One region of the Affinirhizobium capsici genome, then DNA from elsewhere that is predicted to be linked to it. Evidence: riboswitches for the same ligand, from Rfam matches in the RefSeq annotation. Region 1 holds a riboswitch; the other holds the start of a gene.

Evidence for each region. Region 1 has a riboswitch for S-adenosylmethionine ahead of AC0JZ1_RS14165 (O-succinylhomoserine sulfhydrylase). Riboswitches for the same ligand answer to the same signal wherever they lie in the genome.
Region 2: another riboswitch for S-adenosylmethionine. It lies ahead of metA (homoserine O-acetyltransferase MetA); the one in region 1 lies ahead of AC0JZ1_RS14165 (O-succinylhomoserine sulfhydrylase).

The regions. Positions count from the first base shown of each region.
Region 1 is NZ_CDRNXD010000004.1:2,250,814-2,256,232, reverse strand. It holds gene apaG (Co2+/Mg2+ efflux protein ApaG) at 617-1,009, opposite strand; gene AC0JZ1_RS14165 (O-succinylhomoserine sulfhydrylase) at 1,136-2,320, opposite strand; SAM riboswitch at 2,364-2,442, opposite strand; gene AC0JZ1_RS14160 (2'-deoxycytidine 5'-triphosphate deaminase) at 2,516-3,610, shown strand; tRNA gene AC0JZ1_RS14155 (tRNA-Gly) at 3,676-3,749, shown strand; gene AC0JZ1_RS14150 (glycosyltransferase family 2 protein) at 3,860-5,419, opposite strand, start outside.
Region 2 is NZ_CDRNXD010000007.1:255,796-261,214, reverse strand. It holds gene AC0JZ1_RS19475 (response regulator) at 1-396, opposite strand, end outside; gene AC0JZ1_RS19470 (ABC-F family ATP-binding cassette domain-containing protein) at 559-2,376, opposite strand; gene AC0JZ1_RS19465 (thiamine diphosphokinase) at 2,380-3,033, opposite strand; SAM riboswitch at 3,219-3,297, shown strand; gene metA (homoserine O-acetyltransferase MetA) at 3,337-4,257, shown strand; gene AC0JZ1_RS19455 (aldose epimerase family protein) at 4,442-5,419, shown strand, end outside.

The sequences.
Region 1 (5,419 bases):
AGGGATTTTTTCCGTGGATGCGCATGTCATCACGCTCTCCCGCCGCGCACGTCCGCCATCCTCACACCAACCCCATCAACCACTTAGCGTTTTTCCATACACCACGCTCAAAACCTGTGTTTCAATTTGCCCGTTCCGCAACGGTTACACCAGCAGGCGTGCTGGCGATGCGGGGCCGGCGCGGGTGTGGGGGGTAGGACGCAAAACCCCCATCTCCGGGTACGCGGAAAATGGTCTCCCTCTGGCGACAACGGGGGAAGCGGTCAGGCGTCGGACGTCAGCCTGCCGTTTCATCTCCGAAGGAGCGCGCCGGGCGTGCCTGTGCGGCACACATGGGGAGTGGTTTCTGGAAGGGTCTATCGGTTTGTCCGCCGAATTTTCGGATGCCGATGGATCAAGCCCAGCCAGCAATCACTCTAGGCAGAGAGACCGGAGTCGCGTGCATAAACCGCTGAACGGGGCGCTGAGAGGTGTCACTTATTACTATCCATACGAGGCAGCTCTCAGCGCCCCGGCCATATCGGAGTTTCATACCACGGGTTCAACGAACCGCGTGAACATCGGCGCATACGCCTGTTTTTTGATAAAGAGCGAGCCTTGGCGAATGCGGAATATCTCAGTTCAACGTGCGCAGAAGGCCGGGGGAATCCAGCGAGAAGGCGGGAATATCAACGGCGAATGTCTGCCCATCATCGGTCTGCATCTGATAGTGGCCGAACATCATGCCGGATGGCGTATCAAGCGGGCAGCCGGATGAATATTCATAGGTATCGCCCGGCTCAAGGCGCGGTTGCTCGCCCACCACACCGGGGCCTTCCACTTCATCCACAAGACCGTTTTGGTCTGTGATATGCCAGTAGCGGTGCATCAGCTGCACTGTTGACCCGGAGTGGTTTGAAATAACGACGCGATAGCCCCAGACGTAGCGGCTCTCATCTGGATCGGATTGATCCTCCAGATAATAGGGCTCCACCTCGACTTCGATATCCTTCGTCCGTGCACGGTACATGTGCCATACCTCATTGCGTAGAAGGGATATCGTACAGGTCGGGCGCTAGGTCAAGAAATGCGCCCGTCCTTGAAGCTTCAAACCCCTGTGTTTTGACGGTTAATCCTAACCGTCAAGGTAAACGTGTCAGGCTGAAACCTTCGCCAAAGCCTGGGCCAGGTCGTCGATCAGATCGTCTGCATCCTCGATACCGCAGGAGAGGCGCAGCGTTCCGGCAGAGATGCCAAGTTCAGCCCGCGCCTCATCGGTGAGGTTCTTGTGCGTCGTCGTTGCCGGATGCGTGATCAGGCTCTTGGCGTCGCCCAGATTGTTCGAAATCTTCACGACATCGAGCGCATCCTGAAGCGCAAAGGCTGCATCCTTGCCGCCCTTCAGCTCAAAGCAGACCAGCGTTGAGCCGCCGGTCATCTGCTTGGCAATGATATCTGCCTGCGGGTGGTCCTTGCGGCCCGGATAGATGACCTTCGCCACCTTGCCCTGATCGGCCAGGAAGTCGGCAATACGGCCAGCGCTTTCCGTCTGCTGCTTCACGCGAAGCGGCAGGGTTTCAAGGCCCTTCAACAGCGTCCAGGCATTGAAGGGAGACATGGCCGGTCCGGTATGGCGGAAGTAATCATGCAGGTTTTCGTCGATCCAGTCCTTACTGGAAAGCACGACGCCGCCAAGGCAGCGGCCCTGGCCATCGATGTGCTTCGTTGCTGAATAGACCACCACATGCGCGCCAAGCTCCAGCGGCTTCTGGAAAAGCGGCGTGGCGAAGACATTGTCCACCACCAGCTTTGCGCCGATCTGGTTGGCAAGCTTGGCAACGCCAGCAATATCCACCACTTCCAGGGTCGGGTTTGTCGGGCTTTCAAGGAACATGACCTTGGTGTTGGGGCGAATGGCCGCTTCCCAGTTCTTCAGGTCGCGACCGTCCACCAGCGTGCATTCCACGCCATATTTCGGGGCCAGCGTTTCCACGATGTAGCGGCAGGAGCCGAACAGGGCGCGGGCGGCAACAATATGGTCGCCAGCCTTCACCTGGCAGAGAATAGCGGCGGAAACGGCTGCCATGCCAGACGCTGTGGCGCGAGCATCTTCCGCACCTTCCAGCGCAATCATGCGCTTTTCGAACATGTCATTGGTGGGGCTGCCGTAGCGTGCGTAAATAAAGCCGTCGCTCTCGCCCTTGAAACGTGCCTCGGCGGAGGCGGAATCCTCATAGACGAAGCCCTGCGTGAGGTAGATGGCCTCGGAGGTTTCGCCGAAGGACGAGCGCAGCGTTCCTTCGTGTACGAGCTTGGTTGCCGGGCGCCAGGTCTTGCTCATGTGCGTATCCCATTCCAAAAACAAAAAAACCGGTCTCGACGGACCGGTTTCGCACCCGGTCCTTTTAGCCACTTGTTTAACGTGGCTGCAAGCCGACCGGCCAAATCACCACGGGATAAGTTTCGCATACGCCTATAGAGAGCTTGCGTCAATTCCCCGCTTTTGCTTTTGTCCACCGATTAAGGAATAGGTTCAATGGAACGTAAAGCTGGCATTTTGGCGGATCGCGCGATCGGCGCACTTTTTGAGGCAGGCAGGCTGAAGAGCGAGGCTGCGCTGGATGCCGACCAGATTCAGCCCGCAAGCCTCGATCTGAGGTTGGGCTCCAAGGCGCTGCGCGTACGTGCCAGCTTCATGCCGGGCCGCAACCACACGGTGGCCGATAAGCTCGAACGCCTGACGCTGCATGAGATCGATCTCGAAAATGGTGCGGTCCTGGAAACGGGCTGCGTCTACATCGTGCCGCTCATGGAAAGCCTCGATTTGCCACAGGAGCTTTCCGCCTCCACCAATCCGAAAAGCTCCACGGGTCGCCTCGATATCTTCACCCGCGTCATGGTCGATCACGCGCAGGAATTCGACAAGATCCCTGCTGGCTACTCCGGCCCGCTCTATCTCGAAATCTCGCCGCGAACCTTCCCTGTCATTGTGCGCCGGGGTTCGCGCCTCTCGCAGATCCGTTTCCGTGTCGGTCACGCGCTGCTCACCGAGGCTGAGGTTCTGGCCCTGCATGAAAGCGAAACATTGGTCGCCAGCGAAATGCCCAATGTGTCCGGCGGCGGCATCGCGCTTTCGATTGATCTGAAGGGCACCGGGCCGGATGGCCTCATCGGCTATCGTGGCAAGCACCATACCTCCGTCATCGACGTTGACCTGAAGGCCCAGCACGATGTGCTGGATTTCTGGGAGCCGCTCTACAGCCGTGGCCGCGATGAACTGATCCTTGATCCGGATGAGTTCTACATCCTCGTGTCGCGTGAGGCAGTGCACGTGCCACCGCTCTATGCGGCTGAAATGACGCCTTATGACCCGCTGGTCGGCGAGTTTCGCGTGCACTATGCAGGCTTTTTCGATCCAGGCTTCGGCCATGCTGCAGCAGGCGGCACTGGCAGCCGCGCCGTGCTGGAAGTCCGCAGCCACGAAGTGCCGTTCATTCTGGAGCACGGGCAGATCGTTGGCCGTCTGGTCTATGAGCATATGCAGGAGCCTCCGCAGGGGCTCTATGGCTCTGGCCTCGGCTCCAACTATCAGGCGCAGGGCCTCAAGCTTTCCAAGCATTTCCGCAGCTGAGCTAAGCCCACCGGTTTTCACTTGAAATGCGGCATCGGCTGGTGATACTTCTCGTCTCCGGCGATGCGGGTGTAGCTCAATGGTAGAGCAGCAGCTTCCCAAGCTGAATACGAGGGTTCGATTCCCTTCACCCGCTCCAGCACATTAATATCGCCAGTTCGAATTCAGATGTCGTCAGGCAGCTCTTCCAACAGTTTAGAAGATTCAGAATTAAGAATTCCCAGGTCGATCGGGCCAGGCTTTGATCACCTATTCTTCGATCTTGGCCTGCGCGCTCGGCCTATGCATCGTCTTGCTCCAGAAAAACGGTCGCTTGCGAAGCTCGTTTGCTGCACGCCAGGCTGCACATGAGACCATCATCCAATAGAGGGGAAGGGCCAGCCACCGCCAACCGATGCGCCTTTTTTCCTCTTCAATCATGCAGCGGGAGCCGAGTGACAGGAAAATACCGTAGCTCGCGACGACGTTGATGAGATCAAGGACAGCAATGAGGTGCTGGGGTCTATTCGGCTCGAACAGCAAATGGCCGGTAAAGCTTAAGAGAAAGATCGGCAGCAGCGGATGAAGCAGCGCTGAAACCAGCATGCCGCCGATCATCAGCTGGAAGATCAGCATCGCGCCGAAACCCATGTCGCGGGTTGCCGCCCAAGGATGGCGCATCACCACCAGCCAGGTTTGAAACCAGCCCTTGAACCACCGGGTTCTTTGCCCAAGCCAGACGCTGTAGCTTGTGGGTGCGTCCTCCAAAGTCTGGTAGCGGAGCGTTTGTGAGCGATAACCCTGGCGAAAGAGCCGCATTCCAAGGTCTGCATCCTCGGTTACGTTGAAGGGATCCCAGCCGCCGACCTCACGCAAAATGTCGGTTCGAAAATGGTTGGATGTTCCGCCAAGCGGTAATGGCATTTTCATCCAGGCCAGCATGGGTAAGATGCCTCTAAAAAGCGCCGCATATTCCATGGCAAACAGGGCGCTGATGCTGGTTTCGCCCAGATTGGCAATGACGAGAGGTGCTTGAAGGCAGGCGACTTGTCGCGGCATGCGGCGAAAGCGTTGGTGGGCCTCCAGCAATTGCTTCGGGTGCGGCCTGTCCTCCGCATCATAAATGGCAACAAACTCACCCCGCACGCCGCTCAGCGCGTAAGACAGGGCTTTGGGCTTCGTACGAGGCTGACAAGCAGGAACTTCAATGATTTCAAAGTGTGGCGGCAGATCGACCGCCGCCAGTGCATCCAGCGTTTCCCGATCGTCTGCTTCGCAGACAAGTTTGATGTCGAGAAGAGATCGCGGCCATTCCAGCCGTTCCAGATTGCGCACGAGCTGTGAGACCATGCCGCCTTCGCGATAAAGTGCAACCATGACCGTGTATCGCGGCAGCGAATGCGGGAGATCAATAAATTCGGGTGGCGGCGCCTGCTGACGAACCAGAATGAGAGCAAGGCAGCGCAAAATGAGGGCTATGAAATATACGCTGGAGAGGAGAAGATGCAGGAGCGGAAGGAAGACCTCCGGTCGATGAAAGCAGGCCGTGATAATGACGGTGAAGGCTATTCCGCAGACCAAGCCCTGGGCACCGGTGGCCACGATGCGCGACGACGCTTCCGGACGGGTTTCGAAAAGCTGCAAGACAACGGAGCGCACTCTTCGCTGCGCACCGGCAGCCCAGACTGCGCGCTTGGCCACCGATGGCGTCGTGATCACCATACGGTCGCGCAGCGAGGGCATGGTTCTGAGCCGGTTCGCCAGATGCTCCAATCGCGCCGCTTGCGGCACAATGGCGACGCGGGGCGCAGAGGCATCATCTTGGAGACG
Region 2 (5,419 bases), on a different contig from region 1:
CAGCCGATTGGCAACGGCATAGGCCACGGTTTCCTGCAAAATGTGTGGCATCACAGGTTTGGTCAGCACCCCAAGCGTCGCAGCATCGTGTCCAGCAAGCTGCTCAGGATTGGCCGTCATGAACACGACGGTAATACCGAACCGTTCCGCCAATTCGCGACCGATGGAGGGCCCCGTCGCGCCATCGGAAAGATTGACATCCACGAACGCAATATCAGCCGTGGGCGCAAGCCGCAAAGCATGCTCCCTTGCACTGGCAAAGCCGCTCACTTTCAGGCCCATTTCTTCCACCGTTTCGGCGATATCGAGAGCGATCAAAAACTCGTCTTCGACGATCAGAACTCTTTGATTCATGGCTGCATCTTCCAGCCGACGACGCATAACTTGAGTCGACATGGGACCATCCCCTTCGTTGAAACCTGATCAGCAGTAACATCATGTCCTGCCATCAAAGTCCCGAACGTGCCAATTTGGGAATTGTTCCGGTTTTAGTTGATGCTGGTGAATACTAACGGAACGTTAATCCAAACAATTACTTAAGGCTGTAGAAGACCGCTTCTACCCCTCAAGTTGCTCACGCAGCATTTCCAGTTCGAGCCATTCTTCCTCCATCGCAGTCAGTTTATTGCGCAAACCTTCCAGTTCTGCAGCAATGCGGTTGAAGGAAGTGGGGTCCTTGGTGAAGAGGTTCGGATCAGCCATTTTGGCCTCGCGAGCGGCAATGTCCTTCTCAATCTTTTCCATCTCCTTGGGCAGATTTTCGAGCGCGAATTTCTGCTTGTAGGAAAGCTTGGATTGGTTTCTGGACTGTGCAGGAGCAGAAGCGATTTCGGACTTTACCTTTTCACGCTCGGCCTTTTTCTTTTCCTCCTGTGCGCCGCGGCGCTGCGCCATCATGTCCGTATAGCCACCGGCATATTCAATCCAGCGTCCATCCGGTGCATCCGGGTTTGCCGGTGCAATGGTGGAGGTGACCGTGCGGTCGAGAAAGTCACGGTCGTGGCTGACAAGGATGACGGTGCCACTGTAGCCCGCGACAATTTCCTGCAACAGGTCCAGCGTTTCGATATCCAGATCGTTGGTCGGCTCGTCGAGGATCAGCAGGTTGGAGGGCTTTGCCATGATCCGCGCCAAAATCAGGCGCGCCCGTTCACCACCGGAAAGGTTGCGGATTGGAGTGCGCATCTGCTCCGGCTGGAATAGGAAGTCCTTCATATAGCCCGCAACATGGCGCTGCTCGCCATTCACCAGCAGGCTCTCCCCCCGTCCATCTGTCAGGTAATGGCTGAGCGAGTCTTCCGGGTTCAGGTCTTCGCGCTTCTGATCCAGCGTTGCGATTTCCAGATTGGTGCCGAGCTTTATGGTCCCGGAATCCGGCTCCAGCTGGCCTGTCAGCATTTTAAGAAGCGTCGTCTTGCCAGCACCATTCGGGCCCACAAGGCCGATGCAATCTCCACGGTGGACGCGAAGCGAGAAGGGCGCGACGATCTGGCGCTCGCCATAGCTCTTGGTAATGGCTTCCGCCTCGATCACCAGCTTGCCGCTTTCGCGGCCTTCGCTCACCGCTGCCTGAATGGTGCCCTGCGGACCACGATGGCCGCGATAGTCGGCACGTAGATTTTGCAACTCGCCCAGACGGCGCATATTGCGCTTGCGGCGGGCCGAAACGCCATAGCGAAGCCAGTGTTCTTCTCGCTCAATCTGGCGTCCCAGCTTGTGCTGCTCGATCTCTTCAGCTTCCAGCACTTCATCACGCCATGCTTCGAAATGGCCAAAGCCGCGATCCAAGCGGCGGGAAAGGCCGCGATCCAGCCAGACGACAGCGGTCGAAACCTTTTCCAGAAAGCGGCGATCGTGCGAAATCAGGACCAGTGCGCTGCGGCTCTTTTGCAATTCGCCTTCCAGCCATTCGATTGTCGGCAGGTCCAGATGGTTGGTCGGCTCATCCAGCATCAGAATGTCTGGCTCAGGTGCCATCACCCGCGCGAGAGCCGCGCGGCGGGCCTCGCCGCCGGAAAGGCGCTTCGGGTCTTCCTGTCCGGTCAGGCCCAGGTGGTTCAAGAGGTAGGTCACACGGTAGGGGTCGTCGCCCGGTCCAAGGCCCGCTTCGCAATAGGCCTGCACCGTGGTGAAGCCGCCAAAATCCGGGGCCTGCTCCAGATAGCGGATGGTGGAGGAGGGGTGGCGGAACACCTCGCCCGATTGGGCTTCGACCAGACCCGCCGCAATTTTCATCAGCGTGGATTTGCCAGAGCCATTGCGGCCGACAAGGCAGATGCGGTCACCCGGTTCCACCTGCATGTTGGCTCCGTCCAGAAGCGGCGTGCCGCCGAAGCTGAGGCGAATATCGTCGAGTTTAAGAATTGGAGGTGCCATGATTCAAGCTCCGCTGCGGTCGTAAGGGCGGGCCAAGAGCAGGGCACGGCCTTTCGACAGGGTTACGGAGATCACGCCTTCCGCTACGTTGGAAATGGTGCGCGATGAACCGAAGGTCAATTTGAAATTCTTCAGCGGGTAGCGGGCATTGCGGATTGAAAGTCCCTCCAGCGCCGTGAAGCCAAGCACGGAAAACAGCGCGCCTTTCGGCAGGTCCAGTTCCATGCCGCCATCATTGCACAGCGGAAAGGCCTCTTCATCGCCGGAGGTCAGCATCACTTCGAAATTATCTTCCGCGAGGCTGAGAGCCGAAAGATAATGCTGCAACACATGGTCCGACCGTTCGCCACCCAGAGCACCCACCAGGATCAAGCGTTCCGCCCCGCGAGAAATCGCCTCCGCAATGGCAATCTCGCCATCGGTCGCTGCCTTGGAAACGGGGTAGGCGCGACGCTCCACCTTCGGATAGGCGGCTTTGAGCGCATCATCACTGGAATCGAAATCACCCACCCAGATTTCCGGCGTCAAGCCTAGCGGTTGCGCATGGCGAATGCCGCTATCGGCCGCAATCACACGGCTGCCGCTGGTCACGGCGCGAAGTCTATCGGTGACGGTAATGTTGCCGCCAAGCAGAATGGAAAAGGTCGGTGTGCTCATGCGCCAGCCCATAGCCTATTCGGCCCCGCGAAGCAAAGCACTTGCGTGCGTGGTTGACTTGGCTTTGTGGGTGTTTCAGGGGATAATCGCTGACTGGTGATAAAGCGCTTTGGTCGTGTGAGGTGTGATGACCACACGACCTTCCCTCGGTCTGATTGACGTATTGGGAAGAAGCGCCTATTTAGAATTCTCATCGTGGTGATTTGGCCGGTCGGCTTGCAGCCACGTTAAACAAGTGGCTAAAAAGACCGGGTATGAAACCGGTCCGTTGTGACCGGTTTTTTTGTTTGTCGAGTTCGAACCATGCCGATCAAGATTCCAGATACCCTGCCTGCCTTTGAAACTTTGGTCAGCGAAGGCGTGCGGGTCATGACCGAAACGGTCGCCGTGCGCCAGGATATCCGCCCGCTGCAAATCGGTCTGCTGAACCTGATGCCGAACAAGATCAAGACGGAAGTGCAGATGGCGCGTCTCGTGGGCGCATCGCCGCTGCAAGTGGAGCTTTCGCTGGTGCGCGTCGGTGGGCACAAGGCGAAGAACACGTCGGAAGAACATCTTCTCTCCTTCTACAATACCTGGGAAGAAGTGAAGCATCGCAAGTTCGATGGCTTCATCATCACAGGCGCGCCGGTGGAGCTTCTTCCCTACGAGGAAGTCACCTACTGGGATGAGATGCAGCAGATCTTTAATTGGACCGCCACCAATGTCCACTCCACGCTGAATGTGTGCTGGGGGGCAATGGCTGCCATCTATCACTTCCATAAAGTGCCAAAGCATGAGTTGAAGGCGAAGGCCTTCGGAGTTTATCGCCACCGCAATCTCTGCCCGTCATCCATCTACCTGAACGGCTTCTCCGATGATTTCCAGGTCCCTGTGTCTCGCTGGACCGAGGTTCGTCGCGCCGATATCGAGAAGGTGCCGGGCCTTGAGATCCTGATGGAATCGGAAGAAATGGGCGTGTGCCTGGTGCATGAGAAAAAGTGCAACCGGCTCTATATGTTCAATCACGTCGAATATGATTCCACCTCGCTGGCGGATGAATATTTCCGCGATGTGAATTCGGGCGTGCCGATCAAGATGCCGCACAATTACTTCCCGCACAATGACGTGGCGCTGACGCCGCAGAACCGCTGGCGCAGCCACGCGCATCTGTTCTTCGGCAACTGGATCAACGAGATCTACCAGACCACGCATTATGATCTGGACAAGATCGGAACGGTCTAAAGCATGTCGCGCAAAGGTGTGCAGCGGTTTTGCGATAACGACATGCGCTAAACCAGCTATTTGAAGCGCGTGGCATGAGACTGACGAGCCGCAACGTGCTTTAAAAGCCGCTTTTGCGCATTGCAGTGCATTCGAAAATGGCGCAGTTTGCCGCCCGGTTTCAAAGCATGACAGGAAGACAGGCATGACGACGCAAGGCGAGATTTTCGGCACCACACCCAAGGGCGAAACCGTCTACCGGGTTAAGATTTCCGGCGGTGGGCTCACAGCGCATGTCATTACCTGGGGTGCCGTCATTCAGGATCTGCGTCTGGAAGGGCATGATGCGCCTCTGGTTCTGGGCTTCAAGAATTTCGAGGATTATCCGAAATATTCCTCTTACTTTGGCGCGACGCCGGGCCGCGTGGCCAACCGTATTGGCAAGGGTCAATTCACGCTGGATGGCAAGAGCTATCAGGTGGATCTGAACCAGGAAGGCAACACGCATCTGCATGGCGGAAGTGATGGCCTTGCCAAAACCAATTGGACCATCATCGCGCATTCGCCAAACAAGGTGATCCTTCAGGTGACGGATACGGATGGTCGCGGCGGCTATCCGGGTAATTGCACGGTCACGGCCACCTACGAGCTGAAGGATGACGGCGTTCTGAACGTTCTCTATGAGAGCGTGACGGATCAGCCAACGCTCGCCAATATCTGCCAACACACCTATTTCAACCTCGATGGCCGTGACGATATCCTCGGCCATGATATCATGATTGCCGCCGATCATTATCTCGAACTGGATGAGCATCAGGTGCCGACCGGCAAGCAGATTGCCGTTGAAGGCACGCCGATGGATCTGCGCCAGCTGGGCCCAATCCGCCGCGATGATGGCAAGGGCCATCAGGTGGAGTTCGATCATAATTACTGCCTGTCCACGGAGCGCACGGAGAAGCGCTCCATTGCGCTCGTGCGCAGTGTCAATTCCGGCGTGTCGCTTGAAGTTCGCACCACAGAGCCCGGCGTTCAGCTTTATGCAGGCTTCAAACTGAAGCCCACGGTGCCGGGGCTCGCCGATAAGCTCTATGGACCCTATGCCGCTCTCTGCCTTGAAACGCAGATCTGGCCGGATGCCATCAATCATCAGGGCTTCCCGAATGCGGTCCTGCGTTCGGGCGAG